Regions from separate parts of the Thermocrispum sp. genome, predicted to be linked through region 2. Evidence: riboswitches for the same ligand, from Rfam matches in the RefSeq annotation. Region 2 holds a riboswitch; the other holds the start of a gene.
What was found. A riboswitch is a leader RNA that binds a small molecule or an ion and turns the genes downstream of it on or off. The one in region 2 is predicted to bind cobalamin.
Positions count from the first base shown of each region.

Region 1: linked by a shared signal. The riboswitch ahead of CXP56_RS10250 (ribonucleoside-diphosphate reductase subunit alpha) and the one ahead of metE (5-methyltetrahydropteroyltriglutamate--homocysteine S-methyltransferase) in region 2 are both predicted to bind cobalamin.

Region 1 covers NZ_PKFA01000045.1:41,647-51,506, reverse strand. Annotated here, with positions in the region: gene CXP56_RS10270 (CaiB/BaiF CoA transferase family protein) at 1-484, opposite strand, end outside; gene CXP56_RS10265 (nucleotidyltransferase family protein) at 789-1,376, shown strand; gene CXP56_RS10260 (hypothetical protein) at 1,475-2,089, shown strand; gene CXP56_RS10255 (FKBP-type peptidyl-prolyl cis-trans isomerase) at 2,253-2,627, shown strand; cobalamin riboswitch at 2,689-2,905, shown strand; gene CXP56_RS10250 (ribonucleoside-diphosphate reductase subunit alpha) at 3,012-5,831, shown strand; gene CXP56_RS10245 (ribonucleotide-diphosphate reductase subunit beta) at 5,848-6,936, shown strand; gene CXP56_RS10240 (nitroreductase family deazaflavin-dependent oxidoreductase) at 7,298-7,708, shown strand; gene CXP56_RS10235 (response regulator) at 7,910-8,569, opposite strand; gene CXP56_RS10230 (sensor histidine kinase) at 8,566-9,860, opposite strand, start outside.
Region 2 covers NZ_PKFA01000057.1:93,290-103,149, reverse strand. Annotated here, with positions in the region: gene CXP56_RS14670 (glycoside hydrolase family 113 protein) at 1-655, opposite strand, end outside; gene CXP56_RS14665 (TetR/AcrR family transcriptional regulator) at 756-1,412, shown strand; gene CXP56_RS14660 (DsbA family protein) at 1,649-2,329, shown strand; gene CXP56_RS14655 (vitamin K epoxide reductase family protein) at 2,326-2,919, shown strand; gene CXP56_RS14650 (sigma factor-like helix-turn-helix DNA-binding protein) at 2,867-3,475, opposite strand; gene CXP56_RS14645 (zf-HC2 domain-containing protein) at 3,537-4,178, shown strand; gene metE (5-methyltetrahydropteroyltriglutamate--homocysteine S-methyltransferase) at 4,278-6,548, opposite strand; cobalamin riboswitch at 6,672-6,891, opposite strand; gene CXP56_RS14635 (GyrI-like domain-containing protein) at 7,111-7,725, opposite strand; gene CXP56_RS14630 (acyl-CoA dehydrogenase family protein) at 7,995-9,266, opposite strand; gene CXP56_RS14625 (class I adenylate-forming enzyme family protein) at 9,263-9,860, opposite strand, start outside.

The DNA.
Region 1 (9,860 bases), on a different contig from region 2:
CGGACATCGTCTCGGCGACGGTGCCGAACCCGGGGCGGTTGGCGTAGGGGCCGGTCTGGCCGAAGCCGCTCACCCTGGTCATCACCAGGCGGGGATTCTTCGCCGAGAGCTGCTCGTAGCCCAGCCCCCAGGCCTCCATGCGTCCGGGACGGAAGTTCTCGATGACCACGTCGGCGCTCACGATCAGCTGCTCGGCGACCGCGCGTCCTTCCGGTTGGCGCATGTCGATGCCGACCGAGCGCTTGCCGGAGTTGAGGCGCGCGTAGCCGATGGCCAGACCCTCGTGGGACGGTTGCCACTGTCTGGCGAAATCACCGTTCTGCGGGTCCTCGACCTTGACGACGTCCGCGCCGAAGTCGCGAAGCATGCGTCCGGCGGTCGGGGCGGCGTACATCGAGCCCAGCTCGACGACTCGGACGCCGGCGAGCGGCCCGGGAGATGGGGAGCCCTGGGTGTCGGGTGCCTGCCCGGCGGGACCGGTCATGTCACGTCCTCTCCTCCTAATTAATGCTTATGAATAGTAGCATTAGCAGGCCGGGTGTGGGGCCGTCGATCGGGCCGGCCGGCCAGGGTGACGGAACGGGCCGAGGAGCCGCACCGCTCATGTCGCCTGCGAACCATGCGACGTGCTCCGGGCCTGTTCCGGGAGCGGAAGGCGTGATCACCGAGATGACCAGGACACCGGCCGCGCAAGACACCGAACTGGCGTCCGCAACGTAGCCGTCGTCTGGCGAAAGATGCGTTCCGCGCCGAGTTCGAATCTTCTCGGCCGGGGTTATGCTGCGCCGGTGGCCGTGGCGGGAGTGTTGCTGGCTGCCGGTGCGGGAACGCGGTTCGGCCGCCCGAAGGCGTTGGTGTCGTTCGCCGGGGAGCCGTTGGCCCAGCGGGGCGCGGCGGCCCTGGCCGAAGCCGGGTGCGACCCGGTCGTGGTGGTGATCGGCGCCGCTGCCGAGCGGGTGCGGGAAGCCCTGGCCCACGCGCCGGCTCGGGTGGTCGAGAACCCCGACTGGGCGACCGGGCTGGCGTCGTCCCTGCGCGCAGGCCTTGCCGCGCTGCCCGTCGACGCGGAGGCCGCGGTGATCACGCTGGTCGACCAGCCGCTGGTCGGCCCCGCCGTCATACGCCGCATGGTGCAGGCCTGTGCCGAGGGTGCGCAGTTGGCGATGGCCGTCTACCACGGCCGTCGAGCGCATCCGGTGCTGCTTGGCCGCACGCATTGGGCGGGGGTCGCCGAATCCGCCCACGGCGACGCGGGCGCTCGCGCTTACCTGCGCCGGCATGCCGACGACGTGGTCGAAATCGACTGCACCGGCCTGGGCGATCCGGCCGACGTCGACACCCCGGACGACCTCGCCACGCTGGAAGCGCGGTCCTGAGACATCACCCACATCCGCATTCCGTGGCAATCGAGCGGCGCGGTGCGCGTTCGTCTGTCATGATGTCGCCCGCGTACCCGGGGGAAAGGTTCACGAACATGGATCGCATCAAGGCGGTCTTCGTCGCGATCATCGGCATCGGATTGCTGGGCGGCGGGATCTTTCAGCTGACCGACGACCGCGTCATGTGCGGCAGCCAGGAGATGACCAGCCCCAACCAGGTGTGCGAGGAGACCAAGCGGGGCCGGGTCACCGCGACCCGCACCATGGAGGAACAGCGGAAGGACAACATCGCCACCGGCTGGCTGCTGGTGGGCTTGGGTGCGGCGATGTCGGTCGGCGGGACGATCTGGTCGGTCATGCTGTTCCGCAAGCCGAAAGCACAGGCCACGCCTGCGGTCGGGCAGCAGCCGCAGGGTTACGGCCCGCCACCGCCCGGGTTCGACGCGCAGCAAGGGATCGCCCAGCAGCAGCCCGGCCAGGGTTTCGGTCCGCAGCACCCCGCACCCGCGTACGGGCCACAGCAGTCCGCACCTGGTTTCGCGCCCCATCAGGCGGTGCCGGGATACGGTCCGCAGCCCGGACAAGGGTTCGGTCCGCAGCCGCCGGCCTACGGGCCGCAGTCCGGGCAGCCGTATCACCAGCAGCCCGGATGGGGTCCGTCGGGTGGCCAGCCAGCTCAGCCGCAGCAGGGCTGGGGACCGCCGCACTGATGCGGCGCCCCGCCTGAGCTTCGAGCGCGGACACGAAGTGCTGGCGTACGCGTGGTGGTCGTCGGACGCTCGTGTTTGCGAGTGCTGCCGGGCTGGAGGTGGCGGGGTGCGCGTGGCGGCCGTGGTGTTGGATGGAGCTTCCCGGTCAACCCAAGGAGGCACCATGACGCCGACCAAGCCAGAAGTCACCATCGCCCCCGGCGCCCCCTCCGGTCTGCTGGAGATCGACGACCTGCAGGTGGGTGACGGTGCCGAGGCCACCGTCGGTGCGCAGGTGACCGTGCACTACGTCGGCGTCGCCCACTCCACCGGGACGGAGTTCGATGCGTCCTGGAACCGCGACGAGCCGTTCACGTTCACGCTCGGCGCCTCGCAGGTCATCAAGGGCTGGGAGCTGGGCGTCAAGGGCATGAAGGTCGGCGGCCGCCGCCGGATCACCATCCCGCCCCATCTCGGCTACGGCCCGTCCGGTGTCCCCGGTGCCATCCGACCCAACGAGACGCTGGTCTTCGTGGTCGACCTACTCGGCGTGGAGTAGGCGCGCAAGCGCGACACGCCACATTTTCTGGGGTTCAATCCCGTTTGGCACCACAACATGTAGTGTTTGCTGTGCCGATGGTCCACCGCTGCCCGGCAGCGGTGGGGCAAGAGGGAATCCGGTGCGAATCCGGAACTGCCCCGCAGCGGTGAGCGGGAACGACCGCCGTCAACCAAGCACTGGGTAGCAAGCGCCTGGGAAGCGACGGCCAGTAGGAGCCTGGGCGTGGTCCCGGCATGCCCGCAAGTCCGAAGACCTGCCATCGGTGCGCGCACCGCCGGTGCGCGCCGTCCGCAGACCGCGAGGGCGGTCGCGCGGCCATGGCGGTCGTGCGCGTGCTTGCGGTCGCGGGCTGGAGGTTGCCGAGCTCGCGAGGAGAGAGCCGTGACACTAGCCGACCCGACCCCGGCCCGCACGCAGCCGGAAGCGCCGTCCACGGTGACGGTGATCCGGCGCGACGGGTCCACGTCGCCGTTCGACGAATCGAAGATCGCGGTGGCGATGACCAAGGCCTTCCTGGCCGTCGAAGGCACCGACGCCGCCTCGTCGTCCCGGGTGCACCATCTGGTCGAGGAGCTGACCGCGCAGGTGCGGGATGCGCTGCTGCGCCACGGTGCCCGGTCGTTGCACATCGAGCAGATCCAGGACCAGGTGGAGCTCGCCCTGATGCGGGGAGGTCACCACGCGGTCGCCCGCGCCTACGTGCTCTACCGGGAAGAACGGGCCAAGGCGCGTCGGCAGGAGACCGGGGCCACCGCGTCCGCGCCCACGGTCCGGGTGAAGGGACCGGATGGCACGCTCGAACCGCTGGACCGGGAACGGATCGCCGCGGTCGTCGCGGAAGCGGTCGACGGGGTGCCGGACACCGACGCGCGAGCCGTGCTGGCCGAGCTGGACCGCAACGTCTACGACGGCATCAGCCACGACGAACTCGGCGTGGCCATGGTGATGGCCGCCCGCACGCTGGTCGAGCGGGAGCCGAACTACTCGCAGGTCACCGCGAGGCTGCTACTGAACAACCTGCGCGCGGAAGCGCTCAGCTTCCTGGCAGGCGGCGCCCGCGAGGCCACCCAGGCGGAGCTGGACTACCCGGAGTACTTCCGCGCCTACCTGGCCCGCGCGATCGACCTCGGCCAGGTCGATCCGGAACTCGGGAAGTTCGATCTGACCACGATCACCGCCGCCTTGCGGCCGGAACGCGACCTGGAGTTCGGCTTCCTCGGCCTGCAGACCCTCTACGACCGCTACTTCCTGCACCACGACGGCACCCGCTACGAACTGCCGCAGGCGTTCTTCATGCGGGTGGCCATGGGCCTGGCGCTGCGCGAGCAGGACCGCGAGGCGCGGGCCGTCGAGTTCTACCACCTGCTGTCCACGTTCGACTTCATGGCGTCGACCCCGACGCTGTTCAACGCCGGCACCACGCGCCCCCAGCTGTCGTCGTGCTTCCTGACCACGGTCGAGGACGACCTGGACGCGATCTTCCAGTCGTATCGGAACAACGCGCTGCTGGCCAAGTACTCCGGCGGGCTGGGCAACGATTGGACGCCGGTGCGCGGGATGGGCGCCCACATCAGGGGCACCAACGGCCAGTCGCAGGGCGTGGTGCCGTTTCTGAAGATCGCCAACGACACCGCGGTGGCGGTCAACCAGGGCGGCAAGCGCAAGGGCGCGGCCTGCGCCTACCTGGAGACCTGGCACATCGACATCGAGGAATTCCTCGAGCTGCGGCGCAATACCGGTGACGACCGGCGCCGCACGCACGACATGAACACCGCGAACTGGATCCCGGACGAGTTCCTGCGCCGGGTGGAAGCCGACGCGGAGTGGACACTGTTCTCCCCGGACGAGGTGCCGGACCTGCACGACCTCTACGGCAAGCAGTTCAGCAAGCGGTACCGCGAGTACGAACAGGCGGCCGACCGCGGCGAAATCCGGGTCTTCCGCCGGGTGTCCGCGGTGCAGCTGTGGCGGCGCATGCTCACCATGCTGTTCGAGACCGGCCACCCGTGGATCACGTTCAAGGACCCGTGCAACCTGCGCTCGCCGCAGCAGCACTGCGGGGTGGTGCACTCGTCCAACCTGTGCACCGAGATCACCCTGAACACCAGCCCGGACGAGGTCGCGGTGTGCAACCTGGGGTCGGTGAACCTGGCCAGGCACGTCACGCCGGACGGCCTGGACACCGAGCGGCTGCGCAAGACGGTCCGGACCGCCGTGCGCATGCTCGACAACGTCATCGACATCAACTTCTACACGATCCCGCAGGCCAGGCGGTCGAACCTGCGGCACCGCCCGGTCGGCCTCGGCCTCATGGGCTACGCCGACGCGCTGCACGTCCGCAAGCTCCCGGTCGACTCGCCGGAAGCGGTGGAGTTCGCCGACCGCAGCATGGAGCACCTGTCGTACTACGCCATCGAGGCCTCCAGCGAGCTGGCCGCCGAGCGTGGCCGGTACGAGACGTTCGACGGGTCGCTGTGGAGCCGGGGCATCCTGCCGATCGACTCGCTGCGGATCCTGGCCGAGCACCGCGACGGTGACCTCGACGTCGACTACACGACCACGCTCGACTGGGACGCGCTGCGGGAACGCGTCCGCACGACCGGGATGCGGAACTCGAACGTCATGGCCATCGCGCCCACGGCGACCATCGCCAACATCTGCGGCGTCAGCCAGTCGATCGAGCCGCTGTACCAGAACCTCTACGTGAAGTCGAACATGTCCGGCGACTTCACCGTGATCAACCCGCACCTGGTGCGCGAGCTGAAGGAACTCGGGCTGTGGGACGAGGTCATGGTCGCCGACCTGAAGTACTTCGACGGCAGCGTCCAGCACATCGACCGGGTGCCCGGCGACCTCAAGCGCAGGTACGCCACCGCGTTCGAGATCGACCCGAAGTGGCTGGTGCGGGCCGCCGCGCGCAGGCAGAAGTGGATCGACCAGGCCCAGTCGCTCAACCTCTACATCCACGAGCCCAGCGGGAGAAAGCTCGACGAGCTGTACCGGTTCGCGTGGCGCAGCGGCCTGAAGACCACGTACTACCTGCGGGCCAGGGCGGCCACCAGCGTGGAGAAGAGCACGCTGCGCGGCACCGACGGCAAGCTCAACGCGGTTCCCGTGGCAGCCGTCCCGGCCGCCGTCCGTCCCGATCCGCAACCGACCGCCTGCGCCATCGACGACCCCGACTGCGAAGCCTGCCAGTAAAGGAGCACGAACCCGCATGACCAGCGACATGACGAGCAACACCGCCATTGCCGACGCCACCGGCCTTGGTGAGATCCAGCGCGGCGCCCCTCGGGTCAACGTCGAGGACAAGGCGATGATCAACGCCCGCGCCGACGTCAACCAGCTGCTGCCGATGAAGTACCGGTGGGCGTGGGAGAAGTACCTGGCCGGGTGCGCCAACCACTGGATGCCCACCGAGGTGTCGATGCAGGCCGACATCGCGCTGTGGAAGTCACCGGACGGCCTGACCCCGGACGAGCGGCTGATGGTCAAGCGCAACCTCGGGTTCTTCGCCACCGCGGAGTCCCTGGTGGCCAACAACCTGGTGCTGGCCGTCTACCGGAACATCACCAACCCGGAGTGTCGCCAGTACCTGCTGCGGCAGGCGTTCGAGGAAGCCGTGCACACGCACGCCTTCCAGTACATCTGCACCAGCCTCGGGCTGGACGAAGGCGAGCTGTTCAACGCCTACCGCGAGGTGCCGTCCATCGCCGACAAGGACGCGTGGGCACTGCAGTACACCCGGCACTTGGAGGACCCGAGCTTCCGCACCGGAACTGCCGAGGCCGATCAGGACTTCCTGCGCGACCTGATCGCCTTCTACGTGGTGTTCGAGGGCATGTGGTTCTACACCGGGTTCGCGCAGATCCTCTCGCTCGGGCGGCGTAACAAGATGGTCGGCATCGCCGAGCAGTACCAGTACATCCTGCGCGACGAGTCGATCCATCTGAACTTCGGCATCGACTGCATCAACCAGATCAAGCTGGAGAACCCGCACCTGTGGGGCGCGGACTTCCAGCGGGAGGTGCGGCAGATGCTGATCGAGGCGTGCGAGCTGGAGGTCGCCTACGCCAGGGACACCATGCCGCGCGGCATCCTCGGCCTGACCGCCGATCAGTGCGAGCAATACCTGCACTTCATCACCGACCGGCGGGCTCAGCAGCTCGGGCTGGAACCGGTGTTCGGGGAGCAGAACAACCCGTTCCCGTGGATGTCCGAGACGATCGACTTGACCAAGGAGAAGAACTTCTTCGAGACCAGGGTGACCGAGTACCAGTCGGGCGCCGCGCTCAGCTGGGACTGACCCTCGGCCCGCACCGGCCGGCCGGTTTCCGCCGCGCGCCGGGGAGGGGCAGCCGTTCAGTTTCGGGCCCGGCGTGACGTATTCGGTTTCCGCTGCGCGCCGGGGAGGGACCGGAAGGGTCGCTGCTGGCTTCGTTGCCCGAGGCGGTTTCCGCCGCGCGCAGGGGGAGGGACCTCGGCGCGCGGCGGGACGCCGGTTGGTGGTCATGCCTGGCGAGCGGCGTCGGCCACGGTGGAAGTACCTGCGATGAACGGAAAGTGACTGGGCGGCTGCGGTGCGGGAATTCCCCGCGGACAGCTGCTGTTGCTTCGGAACGACAAGCCAGGCAGCGGCGAGGAAGGGACACCGGATGGCTGAACGCATGCTCTTCGGCGACGAGCACGTCAAACGGTACGAGGAAACCAACGGCGAGGTCGGCCACATTTGGGTGAACGGCGCGCCCTGCCTGATCCTGACCACCAAGGGCCGCAAGACCGGCAAGGAGTACAAGCATGCGCTGATCTACCAGAAGGTCGACGAGGGCTACGTGATCATCGCGTCCAAGGGCGGTGCCCCCGACCACCCCGGCTGGTACAAGAACCTGATGGCCAACCCCGAGGTCAAGGTTCAGGTGGGGGCGGAGAAGTTCACCGCGCGGGCCCGCACCGTGGAGGACGAGCCCCGGCGCAAGGAGCTGTGGTCGATCATGACCAAGGTGTGGCCGGCGTACGACGAGTACCAGGAGAAGACCGACCGGAAGATCCCGGTCGTGGTGCTGGAGCCGGCCGCCTGATCTGCTTCGCCAGGATGTCATGACGATCGGGCTTCGCCATCCGGCGGCGTCCATGACAACGGCCGCATGGTGAGGACTTCGGCGGGATTGCCGCGCGGTGAGGACTGTGGCGTGGCCGCTCCGCGGTGGAGGGTCGCTGCGCGGTGAAGGCCCTGATGGGGCGGCCGCCCGTCGGTCACGCCGGCAGGCCCGGTGGCCGCTTCACTCGGTCATCAGCCCGGTCCGCCAGGCCCACGCCGCGACCTCGACGCGGTTGCGTGCACCGATCTTGGCCTGCGCCGACGCGAGGTGCGTCTTCACCGTGGACAGCGACAGGAAGAGCTCGTTGCCGATCTCGGTGTTGGTCAGCCCGCGCGCGACCGCTCGCACCACGTCGGTCTCCCGCGGCGTGAGCGGTTCGCTCGGCTGATCCTCCGGAGCCGTGGCGGGCGCCGGGGTGTTGAAGTGCTTCAGCAGCCGCACGGTGATCTGCGGCGACACCAGCGCATCGCCACGCTGCGCGGCACGCACGGCCTCGATCAACAGCGACGCCCCAGCGTCCTTGAGCAGGAACCCGCTGGCGCCGTTACGCAGCGCAGTGTGCACGTACTCGTCCAGGTCGAACGTGGTGACCACGACGACCTTCATCGGGTCGGTGACACCTGGCCCGGCCAGCTGCCGGGTGACCTCCAGGCCGTCCAGTCCCGGCATGCGTATGTCCAGCAGGCAGACGTCCGGGCGCAGCTCGCGCGCCTTGCGTACGGCTTCCACCCCGTCGGGCACGTCGGCCACCACTTCGATGTCCGGCTGTGCGTCGAGGATCATCCGAAAGCCCATCCGAACCATTTCCTGGTCGTCGGCGATCAGCACACGGATGGTCATGTCCGGGTGTCCTCCACGTTCAGGGGTAGCCAGGCTTCCACGACCCAGCCGCCGCCGGGGGCCGGGCCGACCGACAGTCTGCCGTGCAGCAGTTCGACACGTTCGCGCATCCCGACCAAGCCGTAGCCGCTGTCCCGCCACGACCGCGACGCGGCGGCGCTGCTGCTGCCGCGGCCGTTGTCGCTGACCCGGATGCCCAGCTGTCCGTCCACGACACCGACGACGACTTGGGCCTTGGTCGCTCCTTCGGCGTGCTTGCCGACGTTGGTCAGCGCCTCCTGCACGATGCGCAGCGCGGAGCGGGCGACCTCCTGCGGAAGGGCGGTGCCGATGTCCACGCGCAGCTCCGTCGGCACACCGTGGCTGCCGCTGTCCACGAGTTTGCGCAGGTCGGCGGCCAGATCCATGGTGGCGTCCTCGGGCGGGGTGTCGCTCGGCTGGCCGGAGCGGATGCTGGCCACCAGCCGGCGCATCGCGGTCATCGCCTCGATCCCCGCCGCCTCGATCCGGTCGAACGCCTCCTGCGTCAGCTTCGGGTCGTCCTTGGCGACCATCTTCGCGGCCTGCGCCTGCACCACGATGCCGGTGACGTGGTGCGCCACCACGTCGTGCAGCTCGCGGGCCAGCGCCATCCGCTCTGCCGACTTGGCTTCCGCCACCGCCGCGGAGACCATCTGGGCGCGGGCCGTGTCCCGTGACCGCAGGTACAAGCCGATGGCCACGGCCAATCCCAGGGCGAACAACGCGCTGAGCGCGAGTTCCCGCAGCTGGGTTCCGCCGGTCCGCATGGCCGTCGCCAGCGCGACCGCCACCGACATCACCGCGATGACCCCGGTGGCCCGTTCCGGTGTCTGGTAGCGGACCAGGTTCACCGTCACGACGAAGCCGGCCAGCACCTGCACCGCGGGTATCGGCGTGCCTGCCAGGCCGGGGAAGTCGAAGGCCAGCGCGCCGCCGGTCACCGCGGTCAGCACGAACAAGCCGGACATCGCCAGGCCCGCGGTGATCGCGTGCCGCACCGACAGCACCGCAAGCCACGCCGACACCACCGAGACGACCAGGCCGAACAACCCGATCCAGGTCTGCGTCGAGCGCAGGACCGCCAGGAAGACGAACACCGCCAGCACGCCGATCAGCGGCCACTGGGCCAGGTACGGCGCGAACCTGCTGTTTCGTTCGGGCGTCAGCGACGTCTTCCCGGACGCGGTGCGGTGCCCGTAGACGACCGCCCCGACCAGCAGGATGAACCCGAAGATGAACGTCTCCGCGTACAAGTCGCCGCGTTCCCGCA
Region 2 (9,860 bases):
AGCCGGTGATCACCACGGGCTTGGGCTGGGCGACGAGGTTCCGTACCGCGTCGACGAACCTGTCCTGCACCTCGGCGGTGCGCATGAGCTCGACCGCGACGTAGTCGAACTGCGACCAGTCGACCCGCTCGAACGGAATGCACGCGTAGGTGAGCGGCCCGGCGAAGTGCTCCCGGACCACCGCGACCGCTTCGGCCAGGAAGTCGTTGAGCCGGGCACTGACCCCGGCGAAGTTCTCCGCGCGCAGCTTCGGGTCGCTCACCAGTGCTGCGACGCGTTCGGCCGGATCGTTTCCCGGCACGAACCCCGGGTTCATCACGGTGAGCTCCACCCCGGTGACGAACACGACGTCCGCGCCCTGTCGCCGCAGCCGCTCGGCCCGCTGGGCACAGTCGGCGAACAGTTCGAGCATCTGGTGACGATCGAGCTCGAGCGGGTACGGCGAGAACCAGACGGCGAGGCCGAGCTCGGCGGCGCACTGCGCGGCGAGCTCGAGCCGGCCCGGGTCACCACCCACGATGTGCACGGCGTTGCAGTGCAGGTCGTCGCGGATGATGGTCAGTTCCCGGCGCACGGTGGCCGGGTCGAAGTGCTCTCGCGAGCAGTTGCCCGGCCGGATGAAGCCGGTGTCGTAGGTCATTCCCTTGATTCGCATCGCCCGATCCCTTCCAGTCCTGTGGGCGACGGCCACGGTACGGAAAAAGTTGCGTGCACGCAAGTTTGCGCACACGCAAGATTCGTGCGACACTGGCCACGTGCCGAGCCGAACCGGTGGTTTGCGGGAACGGAAGAAGGAGGCCACGCGCAAAGCCCTCCGCGAGGCCGCCCTGCGGCTGGCCTTGGAACGCGGCGTGGACCAGGTACGGGTGGAGGACATCGCCGACGCCGCCGGGGTCTCCCCGCGGACCTACAACAACTACTTCGCCAGCCGGGAGCAGGCCATCGTGGCCGCGGTGACGGCCGAACGCGAGCAGCGCGTCGCCGAAGCGCTGGCGAACCAGCCGGCGACGGCCGGCCTCGCCGAGGCGGTGATCAACGCCGTGGTCAGCGAATTCACCGAGCCGTCCGAGCGGCACCGGGACACCTTGCTCACCATCACCGGCCACCCCGGCGTGCGGCAGGCCTACCTGGAGTCGGCGACCGCGATCGAGGCGCCACTGGCCAACGCGATCGCGGCCAGGCTGGGCGGCGACGAGGACACGCGGCGCCTGAAGGCGGAAGTGCTGGCCGCCGGTGTCGCGTCCGCCGTGCGGGTGGCGCTCCGCAGATGGGTGCAGCCGGCCGCCACGAGCAGCGCGCTGATGGTGCCGTCCGGTTCGCTCGCCACGTTGCTCACCGAGGCACTGCGCCAGCTCGCTCCGGCACTCGAGGCCGCGGAAGACGCCTGTGCCGGGGGTTCTTCGGAGGGGTAGCCGGGCGTCACCGCGCCGGCCGCCTGAGCGGGCACCTTCGGTGTCTTTGCGGGCCCATCGAGCGAGTCCATGGGAAAACCCGTCCGTGTGACGGTACCGGGACTTCACCGGAACTGTGCACCCTGCTGTCGACGATGTCGGTGAGCGTGATTGGTCAGGAGTGAGGAAGACACATGCCCACCCAGTCGCCCCGCCGGCGGAGCCCGCTGGACGGCCCCCGCCGACCGTCGATCAACGTGATTCTCACCAGCGTGGTGGTCGTGCTCGCGCTGGTCGTCTTCGGCGCGATCCTGCTTTTCGGCGGCGATGACGACAACGGCACGACCGCGGCCGCCCCGTCCGAGACGCTGGTACCCGAGGACGCCCACACGTTGAGCGAGGCGGACCCCGACGGTCCCCAGGTCACGCTGGTCGAGTTCCTGGACTACCAGTGCTCGGCGTGCGCGGCCTACTACCGCAACATCACCAGCAAGATCGAGAAGGACTACGCGGGCCGCATCACGTTCGTGCCACGCAACTTTCCGCTGGACATTCACCCGCTGGCCCCCCTGGCCGCACGCGCCGCCGAGGCCGCGGGCAAGCAGGACAAGTTCGCCGAGATGTACACGAAGCTGTACCAGAACTGGACGGACTGGGCCGTGCAAGGCGAGTCCCTGCGATCGGACCCGAAGGAAGCAGCGCGCCAGTTCGAGCGCTACGCCCGCGAGATCGGCCTGGACGTCGCACAGTTCCGCGCGGACATCGAGGCGGCCGATGTGAGCAAGAAGGTGCAGCGCGACATGGCCGACGGTGAGAAGCTCGGGGTGGAGGCGACGCCGACGTTCTTCATCAACGGGAAACGGTTCGAGCCGTCCGGGGAGACCTTCGCCGACGTCGAACGTCAGCTGCGCGCGGAACTGGACAAGGCGCTGGGATGAGCACACGAACTGAGACCGGCCGGCCTGCCGCGGAGGCTGCCGCCCCGTCCCGCGGGCTGGCGTGGCTGTACGTCATCGCGGGCGGCATCGGACTGCTGGCGTCGGGCGCGCTGACTCTGGAGAAGATCGCCAGGCTGCGCGATCCCGACTACATCCCGACCTGCTCGTTCAACCCCGTGTTGTCCTGCGGGTCGGTGATGGACAGCTCGCAGGCCGCGGTGCTCGGCTTCCCCAACCCGCTGCTCGGAATCGGCGGCTTCGCCGTGGTGGTCACCACCGGCGTCGCGATGCTCGCCGGATTCCGCCCGCCGCGGTGGTACCGCGCCGGCATGGTCGCGGGCAGCACCGTGGCGGTGGTGTTCATCCACTGGCTGATCGCGAGCAGTCTCTACGACATCGGCGCGCTCTGCCCCTACTGCATGGTCGTCTGGGCGGTCACGATCCCGATCTTCTGGTACTCGGCACTGGACGCCTGGCCGGCGCTGGCGCCGCTGCGCCGCGTACACAGCGCGATCCTCGCGTTGTGGTACGTGGTGATCATCGCGCTGGTGGTGCAGAGATTCTGGTCGTACTGGACCAGTCTGGTGTGAGTTGCGACCCCGCGCCCGCGGCCGCGTGATGCCCGGCGGCTCGCACCAGCTGAGCGCGGGCCCTGGCCACTCGCGAGCGGATCGTGGCCACCGAACAGCCCACGACCACGGCGGCTTCCCCATACGGCAGTGCGAGGGTCTGCGTCAGCACCACTGCTTCGCGGCAATCGTGATCGAGGGTGCCGAGCAGCAGGTTCGCCTCGACGAGATCGTCGGCCCCGGCTGGCGGCTGCTCTCCTGCCCCGCCCGGCCGCGGGGTGGCGGGCGCGGCCTGCGAACGCGTGCCGCCCCAGCGGAGGTGCTCGAGCACGACGCGGCGAGCGATGGCGAGCAGCCAGGTCCGCGCCGACAAGCGCCCGGAGTACCGAGGCAGGACGGCCATCGCCCGCTCGAAAGTCTCCACCGCGAGCTTCCCGGCGACCCCGACGTCTGCCAGCAGCGCCGCGAACCACCACACGTCGTGCTGGGTGGCGCGCACGAACCGGGCCAGCGCGCCGCGATCACCGGCGCGCGCATCCAGCGCCAGGCTGGTCACCCCGTCGAGATCGTCGTTCATTGCGTCGGATGGTATTGGGCACGGGCTGGAATTGCGTCGCCGTTCGACCCACCATGTCTTCGTGGACTGCGAAACTTCCCGTGAGGCTCTGTCGGCGCGTCTGGACGGCGAAGCCGAGCCCGCCCTGCGTGAGCATGTCGACCGGCACCTGGCGCAGTGCGGCGAGTGCAGGCAGTGGCACACCCAGGCGGATCAGCTGACCAGGCGGCTGCGCGTCCGGCCGGTGGCCACCGGCCCCGACCTGGCCGCCGCGGTGCTGGCCCGCCACCGCCCGGCCAAGGCGGACGACACCGGAACCCGCGCGGCACTGGGGGTGCTCGCGCTGGTCATCGGCGGGCTGGGGATGGCCGAGCTGCTGGCGGAGCCCGGTCCCGTGCACCAGGCAGGCACGACCTCCAGCCGCCTGGTCCAGGAGACCGCGACGTGCACACTGGCGCTGGCCGTCGGGCTGTTCGTCGCCGCCGCGCGGCCGCGCTACGCGGCGGCCATGCTCCCGGTGATGGTGTGCTTCACCGGGGTATTGACGGTGCTTGCCGCGCTCGATCTCGCCGCAGGGCTGGTCACCGTGTCCGACGTGCTGGCCCACCTGCCTGTCCTGGTCGCATCCGGCCTGCTTTACGCGGTCTACCGGAGCCGGCGCTGCGCAGCGCCGGCGGCCGCTTTCGACGGCTTGCCCGGGCAACTGCCGGAGCCGGCGCCGTGACGGCGGCAAGCACGTCGTCATCCATGCAGCAGGTGGTGGAGCGGGCGAGCACCGGACAGATCGGCGCCCGCCCGCCGCACAAGACCGACCGCGCCGAGGTCAGCGACGGGCTCGGGCTGCCTGCACCAGATTCCGCAAGGCCGGTTCGACTTCGGCGTACGCGCGGGTCTTCAGCCCGCAGTCGGGATTGACCCACAGCCGTTCCCTGGGCACCACGCGCAACGCCGCGTCCAGCAGCTCCCCGACTTCTTCGACGCTAGGCACCCGCGGGGAGTGGATGTCGTACATACCCGGTCCGACACCGCGGGCGAAGCCGGCGTCCGCCAGGTCGTCGAGCACCTCCATACGGGAGCGCGCCGCCTCGATCGTGGTGACGTCGGCGTCGAGCGCGTCGATCGCGGTGATCACGTCGCCGAACTCGGAGTAGCAGAGGTGGGTGTGGATCTGCGTGCCCGGGCTCGCCCCGCCGGTCGCCAGCCGGAAGGCGCCGACCGCCCAGTCCAGATACGCCTTGCGGTCGCGCTCCCGCAGCGGTAGCAGCTCGCGCAGCGCGGGCTCGTCGACCTGGACGACGGACAACCCGGCGGCCTCCAGATCCGCGATCTCGTCGCGCAGCGCCAGGGCGACCTGGTCGGCGGTGGCGGCCAGCGGCTGGTCGTCCCGCACGAAGGACCACGCCAGGATGGTGACCGGGCCGGTCAGCATGCCCTTGACCGGACGGGAGGTCAGCGACTGCGCGTACTTGCTCCACTCCACGGTGATCGGCCCCGGCCTGCTGACGTCCCCGTGCAGGATCGGCGGACGAACACAGCGCGTGCCGTAGGACTGGACCCATCCGTGCTGGGTGGTCGCGAAGCCCTCCAGCCGCTCGGCGAAGTACTGCACCATGTCGTTGCGCTCGGGTTCACCGTGCACCAGCACGTCGAGCCCGATCTCCTCCTGCAGGCGCACGACCGACTCGATCTCGGCGCGCATCAGCTGCCGGTAGGTCTGCTGGTCGATGCGTCCCGCCCGCAGGTCGGCTCTGGCCTTGCGGACCCGCCGGGTCTGCGGGAAGGAACCGATCGTGGTGCACGCCAGCGGCGGCAGGTCCAGCCGCTGACGGTGCGCGGCCGCTCGTTCGTGGTACGGGGGCCTGGCACGGTCCGCTGGGGAAAGCTCGGCCAGGCGCCGGCGAACGGTCTCGTCCCGGCGTGCGGCGCTCCGCCCGCGCTCGACGGCCGCCGCGGCGTCTTCCACCTCCGCCGCCACGTCCTCGCCACGGAGCGCCCGGCCGAGCACCACGACCTCGGCGAGCTTCTGCCTGGCGAACGCCAGCCGCTCGCGCAACGCCGGATCCAGGTCGGTTTCCCTCGCCAGGTCGTAGGGAACGTGCAGCAGCGAACACGACGTGGACACCGCCAGGCCCGCTACTGCGTCGCGCATCGGCTCGACTTGCTCCAGCGCGGCACGCAGGTCCGTCCGCCAGATGTTGCGTCCGTCGACCAGCCCGGCCACCACGATCTTGCTCCGCAACCCGGGAATCGCCGGAATCCGTTCCGCCGCCCCTGGCCCCGCCACGAGATCGACCGCGATCGCTTCCACCGCGGTCGAGGCCAGCACCGGCAGCGCGTCGCCGAGGTCACCGTAGTAGCCGGTGACCAGCAGCTTGGGACGGTGCGGCAGGGACGCAAGCCGGTCGTAGGCGCGGCGCAGCGCGGCCAGTTCGGCGGCGGAACGGTCCGCCGCGAACGCCGGTTCGTCGAGCTGGACCCATTCCGCTCCCGCCGCGGCGAGCTGGGTCAGCAGGTCGGCGTAGGCCTCCACCAACGGCTCGAGCAAGCTCAACGTGGTGAACCCCGGCTCGGAACCCGGCGCCGGTTTGGCCAGCAGCAGGAACGTCACCGGTCCCAGCAGCACCGGGCGGGTGGTGATCCCGGCCTGCGCGGCCTGCCGGTAGTCCTGCACCGGGACGTCGTTGCGCAACCGGAACGAGGTGGCTGGACCGAGCTCGGGGACCAGGTAGTGGTAGTTGGTGTCGAACCACTTGGTCAGCTCGAGCGGCGCCACCTCGGTCGTGCCCCTGGCCATCGCGAAGTACGTGTCGAAATCGCCGAGGCCCAGGTCGCGATACCGCTGCGGGATGGCGTCGACCATCACCGCGGTGTCGAGCACGTGGTCGTAGTAGGAGAAGGTGTTGCCGGGAACGCTGTCCAGACCGGCATCGGACAGTTCCCGCCACGTCGCGTGGCGCAGCTCGGCGGCGACGGCTTGCAGTGCGGGCTCGTCCAGGTCGCCGGACCAGTAGCTTTCGACGGCGCGTTTGAGTTCCCGGTTCGGCCCGATCCGCGGGTACCCCAGCACGGTGGCGCCGATGGCGGTTTCGGTCATTCGCTCTCTCCTCGCGAGCTGGAATGGACGCGCCGGCGCCGCGCGGGCAGCAGGCAGGGCGCCCTTGGCTCACGAGGGCGTGTCCGCAAGCCCACCCGAGTGGCGCCGGACCAGCGCACGCCGGCGGCGTGCGCGCCGATGGCAGGTCTTCGGACTCACGAGCACCCACCGGGCGACCGGTGGACCTACTGGCCGTCGCTTCCCAGGCGATGCGCACGCCCAGTGCTTCGATGACGGTGGTCGTTCTCGTTCACCGCTGCGGGGCAGTCCCGGATTCGCACCGGGTTCCCTCTTGCCCCGCCTCCGCGCGGCGCGGAGGCGGACCATCGGCGACAGTCAGCCTAGTCCCGCCGGGCAAGCCCGGCCACGTCGTGGAAAGCCCGGCCCCCGAGCGGCGCATTCGCCACGACCCAGCCGCGCAGGCAGCACAGGACGGGCACGCAACCGACACCACGACCACCAGCCAGCACTCGCCACGGCCCAGCCACACAGACAACACAGGACAGGCACGCAACCGACACCACGGCCACCAGCGGCGCCCACCCACGGGCCGCGGCAGCCGTCACGCCGGGCGCACCGGCTGCCGCAGGATGGTGCGCAACTTGTCCGGCGCGGCCCGCCGCAGATCGGACAGGTAGATCTCGTGGTGCTTGCCGGTCAGCGCGAAACCCTGGGCCGGGATGACGTCGTGGTGCATCGTCGCCAGCGTCTCGGCCTCCTCGTCGAACGGCCCGATGTGCAGCGTCTGCACACACCGGCCCTCCTCCAGGGTCTCCAGACGCACCTCGTCGAGCCGGGGCGCCTGCCCGGCCGCGGCCACCTTCCGTTTCGCGGCCTGCAACATGTCGCCGGTGATCCACTCCGGCTGCATGATCATCACGGTGAAATGCCACTTGGACTTGTCCCGCGCGGTGGTGAAGCTGTCCATGTCGTCCGCCCACCACAAGCCCTCCAGCGGCATGACGACGTAGTCCAGGCCCAGCTCCTGCTTGCTGGCGAACTTCAGCTTGTAGGCCAGCGGGAACAGCGTCTCGACCGCTTCCCGGAAGGACGCGCTGGTGTTCGGATCGCCGTATCCGTCGATCATCAGGTACTGCAGCGGCGGAACGTCGACGACGCGGAACTCCCCGCTGCGGGCGCGGTAGCAGTCGAGCTTCTTGAAATCGGCCTTGGACACGCGCGCACCTTAGCCGGAACCACCGACACCGACGACGCGAACGAGGGTGCCGATCCCCCGGCGACGGCTCTGCTCGGCGCGGTGGGACGGCCGACAATGCCTTTGTGGCTTTGTGGTCTTTGTAGCCTTTGTGGCGCCTTGCGGCTTTTGCGGCACCGTCGGCCGTCGCGGGACCGCATCGCCCGTGCACCTGGGCTCGCTTGCAGACCGCGATGGTGGTGGCGCAGCTCATCGTGCATCGCCCGTGCGCCTGGGGCTCGCTTCCCGCGTCACTCCGTCAATGCGAAGACCTCCATCGCCTTCTCCCGCCGCCGCGGCACCCACTCGGTGGGAAGTTCGTCGGCGGGCGCGGAGTACTCCCGCAAGACATGCCGGGCGACGACCTGCCGGTGCACCTCGTCCGGACCGTCGTAGATCCGTGCCGCACGCGCCTTCCGGTACATCTGCTCCAGCGGCAGGTCCGACGAGTAGCCGAGGGAGCCATGGGCCTGCAGGGCCCGGTCGATGACGTCGTGCAGGACCTTGGCCCCCCAGTACTTGATGGAGCTGATGTGCACGCGTGCCGCCCGCACCCCCTGGGTGTCGATGATCCAGGCAGCCTGCAAGGTCATCAGGCGCAGCGCGTTCAACTCGGTCCAGGAGTCGGCGATCCAGTTCTGGATGGTCTGCTTGTCGGCGAGCAGCGAGCCGTGGGTGAACCGGTACTTGGCCCGCTCGCACAGCATGTCCAGCGCCCGCTGCGCCTGCCCGACCCAGCGCATGCAGTGGTGGATCCGGCCGGGACCGAGCCTGCTCTGCGCGATGGCGAATCCCGCGCCACGCTCGCCGAGCATCGCCGACGCGGGCAACCGGACGTCGGTGAACGACACCTCCGCGTGGTTGTCCAGCCGGCCCGGCCGGGGCCGGGGATCCTCCATCGTGCCGAAATCCCGCTCGACCACCAGGCCGGGGGTGCCCGCGGGAACGATGAACTGCGAGGCCCGCTCCCGCGGCGGCGCGTCGGGGTCGGTGACCGCCATGACGATGAAGAAGTCGGCGACCGAGGCATTCGTGATGAACCACTTCCGGCCGTTGATCACCCAGTGGTCGCCGTCCAGTTCGGCGCGGGTGCTCAACAGGGTCGGGTCGGCTCCCGCGCCCGGCTCGGTCATCGCGTACGCCGATCGCAGCTTTCCGGCCAGCAGGGGCTCGAGGTACGTCCTGCGCTGCTCCTCGGTGCCGTAGCGCGCCAAGATCTCCGAGTTGCCCGAGTCCGGCGCCTGATTGCCGAACACGTAGGGGGCGACCCAGCTGCGGCCGATGATCTCGTGCATCAACCCCAGCTTGACCTGCCCGAACCCCTGTCCGCCCAGCTCCGGGTCGAGGTGGGCGGCCCACAGGCCGCGCCGTTTGACTTCCTCCTGCAGCGGCGCGATGGCGGCGCGGAAGGCGTCGTCGTCGAGGTCGACGGTCTCCAGCAGGGACACCCGCTCGTCGACGAACTCACGCATCCACTTCAGCTTCTCGGCGAATTCCGGCTCGGTGGCGAACTCCCACGTCATGACTGCAGCAACTCCTTGACACGGAACTTCTGAACCTTGCCGGACGTGGTGCGTGGCAACGGTTCGGTGGTCAGCGTGATGCGCTTGGGGATCTTGTAGTTGGCCAGCTCGGCGCGCATGTGCTCGAGCAGTTCGTCCTCCGTGACGGTCGCCCCCGGCCGGACGACCACCAGGGCGTCGCCGACCTCGCCCCACTTGTCGTCCGGTTTGCCGACCACGGCGGCCTCGATGACGTCGTCGTGCTGGGCCAGCACGCGTTCCACCTCGGCCGGGTACACGTTCAGCCCGCCGGAGATGATCATGTCCTTGGCCCGGCCGGAGATGAAGATGTATCCCTCCTCGTCGTAAGTGGCCAGGTCCCCGGTGTGCAGCCAGCCCCCGGCCAGCGCCGCCTTGGTGGCCTCCGGCCGGTTGTAGTAGCCGATCATATTCGCCGGGGAGCGGCAGATGATCTCGCCGACCACACCGGGCGGCACGTCGTTGCCTTTGTCGTCGACGATCCGCAACTCGGCCGCGCTGCACGCCCGCCCGGCGGACCCGAGCTTGCGAACCGCGTCCTCCGCGGGCAGGTAGCTCATCATGGTCGGGAACTCG